Regions from separate parts of the Bacillus sp. LJBS17 genome, predicted to be linked through region 2. Evidence: a T-box and tRNA genes for the amino acid it is inferred to sense, from the RefSeq annotation. Region 2 holds a T-box; the other holds one or more tRNA genes.
The links. A T-box is a leader RNA that pairs with one kind of tRNA and senses whether it is charged. The one in region 2 lies ahead of valS (valine--tRNA ligase), so its partner is inferred to be a tRNA-Val.

Region 1: it has a tRNA-Val gene. The T-box ahead of valS (valine--tRNA ligase) is inferred to sense a tRNA for this amino acid. The anticodon was not compared.

The regions. Positions count from the first base shown of each region.
Region 1 covers NZ_CP079759.1:1,240,126-1,248,370, reverse strand. Annotated here, with positions in the region: gene KXZ66_RS06435 (hypothetical protein) at 1-202, opposite strand, end outside; gene KXZ66_RS06430 (hypothetical protein) at 400-597, shown strand; gene KXZ66_RS06425 (hypothetical protein) at 619-1,059, shown strand; partial or broken gene KXZ66_RS22820 (peptidoglycan-binding protein) at 1,093-1,201, opposite strand; gene KXZ66_RS06420 (ribonuclease YeeF family protein) at 1,338-3,200, shown strand; gene KXZ66_RS06415 (contact-dependent growth inhibition system immunity protein) at 3,217-3,507, shown strand; partial or broken gene KXZ66_RS22535 (hypothetical protein) at 3,600-3,791, shown strand; partial or broken gene KXZ66_RS06410 (contact-dependent growth inhibition system immunity protein) at 3,846-4,147, shown strand; tRNA gene KXZ66_RS06405 (tRNA-Val) at 4,281-4,353, opposite strand; gene KXZ66_RS06400 (DUF819 family protein) at 4,526-5,716, shown strand; gene KXZ66_RS06395 (GNAT family N-acetyltransferase) at 5,786-6,331, shown strand; gene metC (cystathionine beta-lyase) at 6,364-7,536, opposite strand; gene metI (cystathionine gamma-synthase/O-acetylhomoserine thiolyase) at 7,529-8,245, opposite strand, start outside.
Region 2 covers NZ_CP079759.1:2,781,603-2,789,847, reverse strand. Annotated here, with positions in the region: gene spoVID (spore coat morphogenetic protein SpoVID) at 1-1,047, shown strand, start outside; gene cotN (spore coat protein CotN) at 1,080-2,105, shown strand; gene KXZ66_RS14495 (hypothetical protein) at 2,124-2,315, opposite strand; T-box leader at 2,481-2,703, shown strand; gene valS (valine--tRNA ligase) at 2,763-5,405, shown strand; gene KXZ66_RS14485 (bifunctional folylpolyglutamate synthase/dihydrofolate synthase) at 5,465-6,757, shown strand; gene KXZ66_RS14480 (prepilin peptidase) at 6,897-7,643, shown strand; gene spoIIB (stage II sporulation protein SpoIIB) at 7,777-8,245, shown strand, end outside.

The DNA.
Region 1 (8,245 bases), 1.5 Mb from region 2:
TCAAAGTCAAACGGCTTGATTGAGTAAACTTTTTGTAGATTAAAGGCAAGCCGGTATAAACCCCTATGAAAAATGTAAATAAGATAGACCAAAGGAAACCGATTGGCGAGAAATAGCTCTCGGAAAATATTCCGTCGAAAGCCCAATTGCTCAACACAACGAAGCCAAATAGATAAACAAATGCCAATATGATCTTGACCATGATATCCCTCCCCTACAATCCAATATACACGTGATATAAGGTTGTTTAAATGGGTAAAACCATTCATTTACTTTTCAATCTTCCCGCTCCTTCAAAGCCTAATACTTTAATCAATAGCATCATTTGTTACTTTCGTCTCTTTTACCAATATTATACATTAAGATAAGATGGGGACGATAACATTAAGGAGGGATAAAATGAAAAAGTTACTTGTGGGTGTGGTTTTTGCCCTAGCTTTGAGTTTTTCATCTCTGTTTAGTCTTCAAAGTGCAAATGCTGCCGAAAAAGTGGACAAGAATTCTGATCTGATTATTGATAAGGCGACCTTTCACGAGGTAACAAAACAAAAAAACTTGAGAACCCTTTCATCTGAGAAAATCCCCACTGTTAAATAAGTGAATAAGGCTTTAAACAGTATGCATGTCAGCAAAGATCATCCATATCAAGAAATTGATCTCGGTAATGGTTTCACTGTGGAAACGGGCGTAAGTACAGATATGGGAATGGAAAAGATAAAAACACAGGCCACCCAAAATAAAACTGCAAGTGGCTATTACGCTGTAAAGTTTACAGGGATAAAATTATATGATATTCGAGTAAGTGACAACTATTCATACGAATATGGAAAGAAAATAACAAAGTGGGAAAGCCCGCCAAGTGCATCCGCTTCAGGTTTTGCTGGCTGGAATGGTAAAATCACCTCCAAGAAAATTGCAAACATTGATAAAACGCCTAAGGATGCAATCGCCAATTCTGATTACACGTTTGTAAAGTATGGAGGTAACCGCCACGGCCATATGGAATTACGATTCACTGCAACCGGAAACTGGTACACACATCACGTTTCTATTAAATAAGAGAAAAAGCCCTCCCAATCGGGAAGGGCTTTTTTATTTAAGAAGGGATTCGAGCTTCGCTTTAGTTTTCGGGCCATAAATGCCATTAGGATTTATTTAAACCATTCATCAGCTGGAATCGTCTTACTGCGTCATCAGTTTCCAAACAAATAATCCGAATAGGTAAATTGACACAGATCAAATTATTCATTTCACACTTTTGAATCACATCGCTGTCTATTTCTTCATTTTCCCATGGTAAAATCTTGTTGGAGCTATTCAAACGAAAGGATATGATCATGAAAGTATTTGAAGCCAAATCACTGCTTTCAGAAGCAGATAAACGCGTAAAAGAATACAAAGAATTAAGAAGTCAGATGGTCAATCTAAAAAAGGCTTTTAAAGCTGTAGCTGATTTAGATGACAGTGAGTTTTCCGGCAAAGGTGCTGACAACATTAAAGCATTTTATCAAGACCATGCAGGTGTAGCTGACAATTGGATTGACTTACTTGATATGAAAATTGCTTTCTTGACAAGCATTTCAGGCACTCTAGAGGACGCCAGCTTATCTGATGCTTATATAGAAGAATCCTTCTTAGAACACGAGCTGGCTAACGCCTACACAAAATCAAAATCTATTATGTCTGAACAAAAGAAAGCCATGAAAGATATCTTACATGATATCGACGATATCCTTCCGCTTGATCTGTTTTCAACTGAGGACTTTAAAGACGAACTCGCCGATGCGGAGGACAAACGCAAAAAAACAGTCGATAAACTAGGCAGCGTGGACGAAGCACTTGTTACTGAATATGCCCAATCAGAGCCAAACGAGCAATTCATCAAGAAGGACTTCCAAAAGCTTGAGGAATCCACAGGCAAAGGCAAGAATGCTACACCAATCCATTATAATGCCAAGGCTTATCGAGAAAGTGATATACATAAGAGAAAAGGCGATATCGAGAAACAGACTGAAGCTTATTTGAAGATCAAGAAAGATAAAGCGAAAGAACGAGAAATCAAAGAGCTGAAAAAGAAGCTAGCTGACGGAGTGACGGATCCAGATGAATACTTAGACATTGCCAAGAAGGTCGGCTATGAGAATCTTACCCCTGAACAGCTTGAATTTGTTTCATTTCTTGAACAGCGTAAAGCTTTCATGGATAACGGAAAAGAAGTGTTGCAAATCATAGGTGATGGCGCCAAGGGTGCGATTGTTGGTATATACGATCTTGCCAAGGATACCGGTGAAGGAGCCATTCAATTCGGATGGAATATCGGTTGGACAATTGACAATCTTAACAAAGATCCTCAAAAAGTGCTGGATACCGTTTTGGAATACGACTATCAAGCTGCCTTTCAAAGTATGGTTGACACATTGAAGGATAATTGGGATAAAAAAATGATTCACGGGGATGCATACACACGGCTGCACTATGTTACTTATTTGGGCGGAAGTCTTCTGTTATTGAAAGGTGGAAAGTCCTCTGTCTCAACAGGCTCGAAGGATCTTGCTAAAGTTGGGAAAACAGCTAGTGATACAATTAAGAAAGGTGGAAAGTCTGTAAAACAGTTTGTCAAATCTCCTGTTAACCGGTATACTCCTGCATTAGAAGGAATCCTTCAAGATGCTGAGAATACCATTAATGTGAAAAATACTCCGCTGCTAAAAAGTATTGCGGAAGATAAAAAAGAGAGTGTTCTCAGAAGATCTGAAAGTTCTAACAACATGGGTACAGGTAGTGTCAAACAAGGTGATAGTACCCCTCTCGCACCTGGCGGCGGATTAGCTGCTCATGAAGCAAAAGGCGGGCATCTTATAGAAAGACATATCGGAAAGACTGATGAAGAATTAATAGAAAGACTGAGAACTGATCCTAACCCACATATTACAGCTTCATCTACTTTTAAAGATAGGGCTACCGCTGAGAGAATTGCTAATGCAGTCTTAAACGATCCAAAAAATATAAAGAAAATCGAAAATTGGATTGATGATCCTAAAAAACCTAAATTAATGTTAAAATACAAGGGCGATGGAGAAATAATCGGCAGAAGTGTAACAAGAAATTCAGAACTAGTAGAGAACGTTACAAACGCAAAAATTATACTCAAAAAAGATAACAACGGTAACTTTATTCTTACAGGATATCCAACCAAATAGAAAGAGAGGAAGTATCATGGATGAAAGTTATGATTTCTTGGACGAATTAGAAAATTTTTTAGGTGCAACATTTCATCAAGATATCAGATCCCCTGAACACGCATTAGACGAATTTATTGAGGAAATTAGTAAAGAAGGTTTGCTATTTACAGTTAAGTTTTGCGAAGAGTTTCTAAATAGCGATCTAACTAAAGAAAAAAAGGAAGACATTATAAAGTGTAATGCAGAAATATATTTCCCGACAATTGGATTACCACCTATAGAATGGTTGAAAAGTGTAATAGAAAAACTAAAAGAAGCTATTTAAAAGAAACACTGAAAGGCCCCCATTTTAAGAGGGCCTTTTTATATTACTTCAATTTCGCTTTTGTAGCTGGTTCATAATAGCCATCGATACCTGAAGAAAATACAATTAGCTATCTAGAAAATTGTAATAAAGAAGATTTATATTGGATCAGTGAAGTATTTGAAGATTTAGCTGAAAGTTTGCAAAGTAAAGAACTTATTAATTGTTTAAGAAAATTAGATGAAAAGTACCCTGATTTAGAAATGACAAATGATATTGATATAGCAGAAAGTTATATAGAATAAGATACGTACCATCTCTCAGATTTAAAGTTACCAGTTTCTTGGTGGTGATAAGTAATGATAGAAATCGAAGTTTCTGATTCTGTATTTGGATTCCTTGGCGGTTATTTTCATCAGGATATTGATTCTCCAGAATCAGCACTGGACGAATACTAGAAGAGATTCCAAAAGAAGAGCAAGAAACTGATATAGTTGCATTGAAAGATTTTATTAACAGCGATTATTCGGATGAAGAAAAGAATGATTTTATCGATGAAGCTGCTGACGGAGTGGACGTTCTTAGTTACGGCGTATCTCCAATCATATGGCTCGAACAAGTTATTCAAAAAATCGAAAAGAATATTGAAACTTTAACCTAGCATAGAAACAGAGCTGATTTTGAATTCACTTCAAAATCAGCTTAAAAAAACTTCCGTCCCCAACTCGATGAATGATGACAAAATCAATAAATAGGCAAAATAAAAAACCCTTGCTACGCAAGGGTTTAAGCTATGATTCCGACTGGGCTCGAACCAGCGACCTCTACCCTGTCAAGGTAGCGCTCTCCCAGCTGAGCTACGGAATCATGATATGTATGTGTTGCTGGGTATGTTGTTGTCTTTCTGACAAGTTCTATTATATAACCTTACCTTCTATTCGTCAACTGCTTTTTTAGAAAAACTTTTTTTGGACTTGCTGTTCCGTTCCCCGGCTATTATAATATGTCTTAATTTTCTAACAATAGAGGTGATGAGGTTTTGCATTCTTTGATTTCTTCTGATGATGTATGGGTATTATGGGGGTTTATTGCGGTGTGGGCGGCAGTGAGCATCGGGCTGGAGCAGCGCTTTAAGTGGGCGTCTGCTGTGTCGGGCGCTATTATCGCCCTTGCAGGTGCTATGGTGTTTACAAATGTAGGAGTGCTTCCTGTTGAGTCGCCCGTGTATGACACTGTGTGGTCTTATGTGGTACCGCTGGCGATACCACTTTTATTGTTTCAGATCAATGTTAGGCAAATTTTTAAGGAAAGCAGGCGTTTGCTGTTTATTTTTCTGATTAGCTCCGTTGGAACAGTGCTTGGCAGTATCCTGGCTTTTTTTCTACTCAAACAGCATATTCCTTATTTAGATAAAATCGGTGGGATGATCAGCGCCTCTTATATCGGCGGCGGGGTCAACTTTGCGGCGATGGCGGCAAAATTTGAGACGCCTGGTGAATATGTGTCGGCTACCGTTGTGGCTGATAATTTTATGATGGCGCTTTTGTTTTTTATTTTAATCAGCATTCCTGCACTCAAATGGTTTCAGCGGCATTATGCCATGCCGTTTGAAGAGAAGGTAAAAGCCGATGGAAACAGCGGAAACAGTGCTGAAAGCTATTGGAAACGGAAGGATATTTCCTTAAAGGATATCGCATTTAATGCCGGTGCCGCTTTCGCACTTGTTGCGGTTAGTATGAAGGTTTCCGGTTATTTTAAAAGCATTTTTTCTCATCCCCTGCTGACCGGTACGCTTGGCGATCAGTACCTGGTGCTTACGTCTTTAACTGTTCTTATCATTTTTCTTTTCCCGCGTTTTTTTGAAAGGCTCAATGGATCTCAGGAACTTGGAACCTTTTTGATTTATTTGTTTTTTGTGGTGATCGGCATTCCTGCAGATCTCCGCTTAATCGTCACGAATGCGCCTCTTATTCTATTATTCGTGTTTATCATTGCGATCAGCAATTTAGCGGTTTCCTTAGCTGCCGGAAAATTGTTCCGCGTGCGGCTTGAAGAAATTCTGCTCGCCGTCAACGCTACTGTCGGGGGACCGACGACTGCGGCTGCGATGGCAATTGCCAAGGGATGGCGGGAGCTTGTCGCCCCGATCATGCTTGTCGGTACGCTCGGCTACTTAATCGGCAACTATGTTGGCACTTTTATGGGAAATTGGTTTTCTTCCTTCTTATAAAAAGGATATTTGCATTTCCCTGAGAATAATGTAAGAGGAATGCTGACACGAGAACGGAGAGATCACTGTATGTTAAAAGGAAAAACCATTTATGTTAGACCTTTAGAAGTAACGGATGCCGAAGAAAATCTGCGGCTGCAAAGCGAAAATCGGGATTTTTTCGAACAGTTTTCTATGATACGCGCAGACGATTACTATACGGTTGAGGGGCAAAGAAAACGGATAACCGAGTATCAGGAAAGACTTGAGAAAGATGAAGAATATCATTTTGGCATCTTTACAGCGTCAGACGATAGATTAATCGGGACGGTTTCGCTCTTTCAAATCATCCGTGGCGCGCTGCAAACTGCGTTCATCGGGTATTTTTTAGACAAAGCCCATAATGGAAAGGGCATTATGACAGAGGCAGTCAGATTGGTTGTTGATTATGCGTTCCACGAATTGAAACTGCATCGGATTGAAGCCGGTGTGATGCCCCGTAATCTCGGGTCCATGCGTGTTTTAGAAAAAGCGGGATTTCATAAAGAAGGCATCGCCCGAAAAAATGTAAAAATTAATGGCGTTTGGGAGGATCATCAAGTCCTCGCGATTCTGAATCCTGATGACGAACAATAATAAAAGAAGCCGGGCCATCCCCGGCTTCTTTTTTAACGAACCGCAACTGGAGCAATTTCTTTCAGCGCTTGTTCGAAATCGTGTTCTAAATCGTCTGCATGTTCGACGCCCACACTCAGACGGAGCAGGCCATCAGTGATACCGCGTTTTTCACGCTCTTCCTTAGGCATTGCCGCGTGAGACATCGTTGCCGGATAGGACAAAATCGATTCCACGGCGCCAAGGCTGACAGCGAAGACTGGAAGTGACACATTCTCGACTAACTTCTTAACGGCCTCTTTGCTTTCAAGCTCAAAAGATAGTACGGCGCCCGCTCCCGTTGACTGGCTTTTATGGGTTTCAGCGCCGGGATGATCAGCCAGTCCCGGATAATACACGCGCTTCACCGCCGGATGCTTTTGGAAAAATTCCGCAAGCCGCTGGGCTGTTTGACTCGCCTTCTCTAAACGGACCTGCAATGTTTTTAATCCGCGCAGGACAAGCCAGCAATCCTGTACGCCAAGGACGGCGCCGAACGCGTTTTGCAGCTTATACAGCTGCTTCCCAAGCTCTTCATCTTTGACAGCAGCCAAACCTGAGAGCACATCGCTGTGTCCGCTTAAGAATTTTGTCGCGCTGTGAAGTACAATATCCACGCCGAGGTCAAGCGGACGCTGCAGTGCCGGTGTCATGAATGTATTGTCCAGAAAGGTCAGACAGCCGTTTTCTTTTGCAAGCTGAACAATCGCTTTAATATCCGTAATCCCAAGTGTCGGATTTGATGGCGTCTCCATATAAATGACCTTTGTGTTCGGCTTGATGCTCCGCGCCACTTCATTACGATCCGTCATGTCGACAAACGTATGCTCAATGCCAAACCGGGTCAGCACCTCTGTCACCATACGGAAGGTTCCGCCGTATACATCTTCTGTCACAAGAACGTGATCACCCTGTGACAGCAGTAAAAATGCTGTTGAGATGGCAGCCATGCCTGAACTGAAAGCAAATCCTCTTGTTCCGCCTTCCAGTGCGGCAATTGTTTCTTCGAGAGCTGTTCTTGTCGGCGTGCCAGAGCGGCTGTAATCATATGCCCCGAACTCTTCAAATGAAGATTGGTGAAAAGTCGAGGCGTGCTGAATCGGTACACTGACCGCCCCGGTTCCGCCGTCTGTTTTAAATGGATTGTGCACGAGCTGGGTTTCCAGCGTCCAATTGTGTTTACTCAAAAGAAACAGCTCCCTCTTTGACCTGACATAATGCCTGTTTTAGATCCTCTTTTAAATCTTCCGCATGTTCAATACCGACAGAAAAGCGCAGCAACCGATTGCACACCCCGTTTGCGATGCGGATCTCTTCAGGAATATCCATGTGCGTCTGGGTCGCAGGGTATGTAATAAAGCTTTCCACCCCGCCGAGGCTTTCTGCAAAACAAATGGTCTTCAGCGCTTTTAAAAACGGATTGACCCATTCTTCTTTTTGCAGACGGAAGGACAGCATGCCGCCTTTTCCGGGATACAGCACATCCGAAATTTCTTCCTGCTCTTCTAAAAACGCCGCAAGCTCCTGCGCGTTTGCCTGATGCTGACGCATTCTGAGGCTCAGCGTCTTCATTCCTCTCATCAGAAGCCACGAATCAAATGGCGGCAGGACGGCGCCGATCGCATTTTGATGCTGAAACATTTCCTCTCCGAGCCGCTCATCCTTCACCACGACAAGTCCAGCAAGCAGATCGTTATGCCCGCCTAAATACTTGGTTGCGCTGTGAATGACAATGTCAGCTCCCAGCTCAAGCGGCCGCTGCAAGACCGGTGTATAAAATGTATTATCTACAATCAGCAGAAGACCGTGCTCCTTTGTAATCCGGGCAATATGTTCAATGTCCGCCTCCTGCATAAGGGGGTTTGTCGGCGTTTCCACAAACACCGCTTTTGTATT
Region 2 (8,245 bases):
GTGAAAGAGGAAGACGAGTCAGAAAAGCTTGCTGTGCCGGAAACGGAGGTTCGTGCTGAATCGGAAACAGAAGAATCTGAGCCAGAACCTGATCCTTCAGAAATAGAGATTCAAGAGATCGTTAAAGCAAAAAAAGAAACGGCTGAGCCGGCAGCTGCAATAGCGGATGTTCGTGAAGAAGCAGACTCTCCAGCGGAGACTGAGCTTCGTGAACACGCTGGAGCAGAAGAATCGCCTGCTTTGGAAGCTGAACTTCATTCAGAGACTGTGATTGCAGAGGAAAAAGAGGAAACAACAGTGTCTCCTAATCATGAATATGCGCTACGCCAAGAGGCTCAAAATGAAGAAGCAGCTCAATCGGATCAGGCTGATCCTACGCTTTGCCAAGAAGAGGCGGAAGCGGATGAAGCTTTGGAGAGTGTATCAGAGGCAGCTCTCTCCATAGAAGATAGCAGAGAAACAGCTTCAGCTGTATATGTGGAGAATGACAAAGCCGATTTACATTTCCATTTCAATCAAAAAACAAGCTCGGAGGAGGCATCTCAAGAAGAATTGCCTGAACCGGCATACCGTACCTTCCTGCCTGAACAAGAAGAGGAGGATTCTTTTTATTCAGCGCCTAAGCTGCTGGAGGAGGAAGAACAAGAGGAAGAGAGCTTCGAAATTGAAGTGAGAAAAACACCATCAGCTGAAGAGCCTAAGGAAGAAACACCTTTTCAATCCTTCCAGCTGCCTGAATCTTCTGAGACTGAAAGGAAGGAAACGGATGCTGTTCCTAGGGTTGCTCCTGCTGCTGAAACGAAGGAACCTCAAACAAAGGAAAGTGATAATTCTCTTTATTTAACAAAACTCTTTACAAAAGAAGCGGATGAGTTTTCGAGAATGAAAATTTGTATTGTGCAGCAGGAAGATACGATCGAGCGTTTATGCGAACGGTATGAAATTACATCCCAGCAGCTGATCAGGATGAATTCTTTAGCCTTGGATGATGAATTAAAAGCAGGACAGATTCTCTATATTCCTCAATATAAAAATAGCCATGCGTAAACCGTAAGTGATCGGAAAATGTGGTGAATGAAATGGAAGATACCCAATCGGTTCTTCAGGAATACGGACTGACTGCTCGATTTATTGAGCCTGTCAGTCCTCTTGTTTGGAAAGTGTATACAGACTACGGCATATTTGCCCTGAAAAAATTGAAAGAAGGTCGCGGCAAGCATTTTACAGATCATATGGTGGCGATTGAGGAAAAAGGCTTTCGTTCATTCGTTCCCGTTTACAGAACAAATAGCGGTGAGTTTTTCTCAGCAGGCATACAATACGGAGATACCTACTATTTAATGCCTTGGCTCCAATTTGACCAAGAGGAAGAACGGGATCAGAAACATGCTTATTTATTTAGAGAAACAGCCCGTCTTCACGAGAGAACCGCGCAGGAACTAAAGGTTAGACGTGATGAGATTGAACGTTATTACGGGCAAACGAAAAAAAAGTGGGAACAAGATAAAATTTTCTATGAGCAGTTTGTGGATAGAGCGGAGAAGGAGTGGTACCTTTCTCCTTTTGAACTCCAGGCCATAACCTATTTTTCAGAAACCATTTCCGCGGTGAATTTTGCGCTGGAACGGCTGGAGGACTGGTATGAGTCTGCAAAGGAAAAAGACGTTTCAAGGGTTGTAATGAACCACGGCAGCCTGTCTATACACCATTTTCTGTATAATGATGCCGGGACCGGATATTTTACAAACTTCGAAAGAGCATCTGTCGGTCCGCCGCAAAACGACCTGCTCGGCTTTTATACAAAAATGTTCAGAGGCTTTCCGAAAGCTTGTCCGGAATGCGTCGAATGGTTTTATGGATATACGAAATCATTCCCTTTGCGTGAAGCGGAAGTCAGCCTTTTTCTCAGCTATATGGCATATCCGGCAGCCATGTACAAGGTGCTGAACGGTTATCAAACTGGGAAAAGACAGCATGAAAAAGAGGAATGTACACAATTATTAAAGGCTTATTGGCAAATGAAAAATATAGAGCCGTTTGTGATGAAAATCCATCAGATTGAACAAGAGAAAAAATTTCAGGCTGAAAACGAGTCCACGTCTTAATGGCGCGGACTTGTTTGTTTATATCCATTCTAAATGAAGGGCGCAAGCTAAAAAGATTAGGATTGCGAGCAGCAAAACATCAAAGGTTGTCGGAAAGAAAATGGTTCTGATTCCTTGAAAAATCGTAATGGGAATAATCACTTGTGCGGATACAAGCCGAATTTGCCTTACCCATGGCGGCAGCGAATAAGAGCTGAAACGTTTCTTCACGGTGCATCCTCCTCTACGCATTTACAAGCATCATATGTAAACTTGGGCAATAGGTGCCTGCCCATCTGTATAGAAAGCGGTGTTTTTGGAAAAGATGATTGACGAATCAAAAACACTTTTACTATAATAAAGAACATAAATAATGTATACAATGAGCTGATAAATACACCTGCTTAGAACGGGAAGAGTACAAAAAAGGCGCATGCAGAGAGAGAAGCCGTTTGCTGAAAGGCTTCTTATGTTGTCTGATTGGAAGGTCGCCCGGGAGCATAATTTCTTGAAAGAAGAGTAGAGAAATTCGGGAAACACCCGTTATCCGTTATAAGTGCATGAACTGATAGAGTTCATGAAAAAAGGTGGTACCGCGAAAGAGCTTTTCGTCCTTTTACAGGGATGAAGAGCTCTTTTTTCGTTCTCAGCCATTTTTAAACATGCTGGAGGGTTATGATGGAAACGAATGAACAAACAATGCCGACGAAATATGATCCGGCAGCGGTTGAAAAAGACCGATATGATTTTTGGCTAAAAGGCAAATTTTTTGAAGCGGGCAGTGACCAGACAAAAGAGCCATACTCTGTTGTCATCCCGCCGCCAAACGTAACAGGAAGACTTCACCTTGGCCACGCATGGGACACAACGCTGCAAGACATTGTAACAAGAATGAAACGCATGCAGGGCTATGATGTGCTGTGGCTTCCTGGCATGGACCACGCCGGCATCGCGACACAGGCTAAAGTAGAGGCGAAACTTCGTGAAGAAGGCAAATCCCGCTACGATTTAGGCCGTGAAAAATTCCTCGAAGAAACGTGGAAGTGGAAGGAAGAATATGCTGACTTTATTCGCAGCCAGTGGGCGAAATTAGGTCTTGGCCTAGATTATTCCCGTGAACGTTTTACGCTGGATGAAGGCTTGAGCAAAGCGGTAAGGGAAGTATTCGTTAAGCTTTATGAAAAAGGCCTGATCTACAGAGGCGAATATATTATTAACTGGGACCCAGCGACAAAAACAGCCCTATCCGACATTGAGGTGATTTACAAGGATGTTCAAGGCGCATTCTATCATATGAGCTATCCGCTTGCTGACGGTTCAGGCTCAATTGAAATTGCGACGACACGTCCTGAAACAATGCTCGGTGATACAGCTGTTGCCGTTCACCCTGAAGACGAGCGCTATAAACACCTTATCGGAAAAACGGTGATCCTGCCGATTGTAAATCGTGAAATTCCGATTGTCGGTGATGACTATGTTGATATGGAATTTGGTTCAGGTGCCGTGAAAATTACGCCTGCTCATGATCCGAACGACTTCGAGCTTGGCAACCGCCACAATTTAGAACGCATCCTTGTCATGAATGAAGATGGCACGATGAATGAAAATGCGCTCCAATATCAAGGTATGGATCGTTTTGAATGCCGCAAAAAGCTCGTGAAAGATTTACAGGAGGCGGGAGTTCTCTTCAAGATCGAGGATCATATGCACTCTGTCGGCCATAGTGAACGAAGCGGGGCTGTTGTGGAGCCTTATCTTTCTACACAATGGTTTGTGCGCATGCAGCCGCTTGCTGATGCAGCGATTGAGCTGCAAAAGAAAGAAGAAAAGGTCAACTTTGTGCCTGACCGTTTCGAAAAAACGTATTTACACTGGATGGAAAATATCCGCGACTGGTGTATCTCCCGTCAATTGTGGTGGGGCCATCGTATTCCTGCCTGGTATCATAAAGAAACAGGCGAGCTATATGTCGGGCTTGAAGCGCCGGAAGACAGCGAAAATTGGGAACAGGATACAGACGTACTGGATACATGGTTCAGTTCTGCGCTATGGCCTTTCTCCACAATGGGCTGGCCTGATGTAACGGCTGAAGACTTTAAACGCTACTATCCGACAGATGTTCTCGTGACAGGGTACGATATCATTTTCTTCTGGGTATCACGCATGATTTTCCAAGGCATTGAATTTACAGGCGAGCGCCCGTTCAAAGATGTTTTAATCCACGGCTTAATCCGTGACGAGCAAGGCCGGAAAATGAGTAAATCTCTTGGCAACGGTGTCGACCCGATGGATGTGATTGACAAGTACGGAGCCGATTCTCTGCGTTATTTCCTTGCGACTGGAAGCTCTCCTGGCCAGGATCTGCGCTTCAGCTATGAAAAAGTGGAATCGACCTGGAATTTTGCCAATAAAATTTGGAACGCCTCCCGTTTTGCATTAATGAATATGGATGGCATGACGTACGATGAGCTTGATCTGTCAGGCGAAAAGTCAGTCGCTGACAAGTGGATTTTAACGCGATTAAATGAAACGATCGAGCACGTGACCCAGCTTGCTGACCGATATGAATTTGGTGAAGTAGGACGCCATTTATATAACTTTATTTGGGATGATTTCTGTGATTGGTATATTGAAATGGCGAAGCTTCCGCTTTATGGAGAAGACGAAGCGGCTAAGAAAACTACCCGTTCCATCCTTGCTTACGTACTTGATCAAACGATGCGTCTGCTCCATCCGTTTATGCCATTCTTAACGGAGGAAATTTGGCAGCACCTTCCTCACCAAGGGGAATCGATTACAGTAAGTCAATGGCCTGCAGTAGTGCCGGAGCATACCGATACTGAAGCGGCAGCTGACATGAAGCTTCTTGTTGAGCTGATCCGTTCTGTGCGCAATATCCGTAGTGAAGTCAATACGCCAATGAGCAAGCAGGTTGAACTGTACATTAAAACAAGCACAGACGAAATAGCAGCCCGCCTCGAAGCGAACCGTTCATATGTTGAACGCTTTACGAATCCGAGCGTGCTTAAAATCGGCACCGATATTGAGGCTGTTGATAAGGCGATGACGGCCGTTGTCTCAGGAGCAGAGGTTATTCTTCCGCTTGAAGGCTTAATCAATATTGATGAAGAAATTGCCCGTCTGCAAAAAGAATTTGATAAACTGACAAAAGAAGTTGAGCGTGTCCAAAAGAAACTTGGAAATGAAGGATTTATGAAAAAAGCGCCTGCACACGTAATTGATGAAGAACGTGAAAAAGAAAAAGATTATGTGGCGAAGCGTGACGCTGTTCAAAAACGAATGGCTGAGCTGAAGGGTTAATGAAAAGCCGGGGCGGTTTCTAGAGAAACCGCCTTGTCTTATAAAAGAGGGGATTATCATTGTTTACTGCATATCAAGATGCGCGCAGCTGGATTCACGGGAGGCTGAAATTCGGGGTGAAGCCCGGACTTGGCCGAATGAAACAGCTGATGGCGCGGTTAGGACATCCTGAAAAAAAAATCCGAGCGTTCCACGTCGCAGGAACAAACGGTAAAGGATCAACTGTCGCTTTTATCCGTTCTATGCTGCAGGAAGCCGGATATACGGTTGGAACATTTACATCGCCTTATATTATTACGTTTAATGAACGGATCAGCGTAAACGGGATACCGATTTCAGATGAGGAATGGACAGCACTCGTCAATCAAATGAAACCGCACGTTGAAGCCCTTGATCAAACGGAATACGGACAGCCGACAGAATTTGAAATTATGACGGCCTGTGCATTTTTATATTTTGCAGAATTTCATAAGGTCGATTTTGTTATTTTTGAAACAGGTTTGGGCGGTAGATTCGATTCTACTAATGTGGTTGAACCGCTCTTAACTGTGATTACAAGCATTGGACACGATCATATGAATATTTTGGGAAACACCATTGAAGAAATTGCAGGAGAAAAGGCCGGTATTATTAAAGAAGGTATTCCAATCGTTACAGCAGTTACCCAGCCGGAAGCTTTACAGGTCATCCGCCATGAAGCTCAACGGCATGCTGCGCCGTTCCAGTCATTGCATGATGCATGTGTTATTTTCAATGAAGAGGCTCTGCCTGCAGGAGAACAGTTTTCATTCAAAACGGAAGAGAAATGCTATGAAGATATTCGGACATCTCTGATTGGCACCCATCAAAGACAAAATGCTGCTTTGTCCATTTTGGCTGCGGAGTGGCTCAATAAGGAGAATATCGCCCATATCAGTGACGAAGCGTTAAGGAGCGGGCTTGTGAAGGCTGCTTGGCCGGGACGGTTAGAGCTTGTTCAGGAACATCCTCCGGTATATTTAGACGGTGCGCATAACGAAGAAGGTGTTGAAAAGCTGGCGGAAACGATGAAGCAGCGTTTCGCCAATTCACGCATTACTGTGGTGTTTAGCGCGTTAAAGGACAAACCGTATCAGAACATGATTAAAAGACTGGAAACCATTGCTCATGCGATTCATTTTGCTTCTTTTGATTTCCCGCGTGCTTCTCTTGCAAAAGATCTCTATGATGCAAGTGAAATCAGCAATAAAAGCTGGAGTGAAGATCCAGACGATGTGATCAAATTCATAGAAAGCAAAAAGGGCTCAAATGAAATTACGCTGATTACCGGATCTCTTTACTTTATTTCTGACATTCGAAAAAGGTTGAAATAAAAGCATCCGGCTCCGGCAGAATCAAAAAAAGATTCTGCCGTTTTTTTCATGTGTAAAATTGAATATTCCCAATTGGAGCTCAGGATGTCCATTTTGCTACAATCCATACCAGAACTCAATGAGTAAAGGTGTGTTGTCTATGCTATCCATTCTTTTTATCTTCGGGCTTATCCTTGGTTCTTTTTACTATACGGCCGGGTGCCGTATCCCCTTACATCTATCTATTATTGCGCCCCGTTCATCATGCCCGTTTTGCCGGCGAACATTAACTCCTGCAGAATTAATTCCCATCCTGTCATTCCTATTTCAAAAAGGTAAATGTAAAAGCTGCGGGCATAAGATTTCTTTTATGTATCCCACAGCAGAGCTTGTGACAGCGTGTTTATTTGCTGCCGCAGGAATACGCTTTGGCGCATCGCTGGAACTGTTTCCCGCTGTGGTGTTTATCTCTCTTCTCATTATTGTTGCAGTGACAGATATTCATTTTATGCTGATTCCAAATCGAATATTGATTTTCTTTCTTCCCTTTTTGGCGGCCGCGAGATTGATTTCTCCGCTTGATTCCTGGTATGCAGGCCTGTTAGGTGCGGCAGCCGGATTTCTGTTTCTGGCTGTAATTGCCGCAATCACCCATGGGGGAGTAGGGGGAGGAGATATTAAATTATTTGCGGTGATTGGCTTTGTGCTTGGTGTGAAGATGCTGGCAGCTGCCTTTTTCTTTTCTGTTTTGATAGGTGCATTATATGGAGCGGCAGCTGTTCTGACTGGTAGACTCGCTAAAAGGCAGCCGCTTCCCTTCGCCCCCGCTATAGCCGCAGGGAGCATTTTAGCCTATTTATACGGTGACTCTATCATTTCTTTTTATATCAAAATGGCATTGGGCTGACTGCTGAAAAATTTGACGAACGTTTTTTGGACAAGGCGACAAAAGTCTTGTTCTTTTTTTCTTTGCCTGTGCTAAAGTGTGTAGCATGAAAAGCCGACAAGAACGGTCAAGCAAATGAAGGGAGGAAGCGGAATTGAAAAAAAGAAAGAATAAAAAAAACAGTAAAGCCGCAGAAAAAGCCCTCAAGGTGACGATTAATGGAAAAGAAGAGACGGTTTACGAACAAGAGACGCCTGAGACAGAGGCGAATAAAAGCATGACATTTTCAAATTGGGAGGAAAAAAGACAGGCAGAACAAGAGGTTGCGGCATCCCAGGAACACCCTGATGAAGATGAATTCAATTGGGATTCCGAGGAGGACAAGGTGTTTAAAGAGGACCCTAAAGTTGTTCCTCCTTTTCAAAAGAAAAAAACAAAGCTTTATGCAAAAGGAAAGACCGGGGCTGCCAAACCGGTAAAAAGAGTGGCCGCGACGATTGCCTTCGCGGCTGTCATTGGCACTGGATTAGGGTTATTCGCGTTAAACATATCGGGGAATAAAGAAGCGTCAGCACCGGCCTCTTTAGAGGATTCTTTAGGCAGCCAAACGGCAAAAGCAGGGG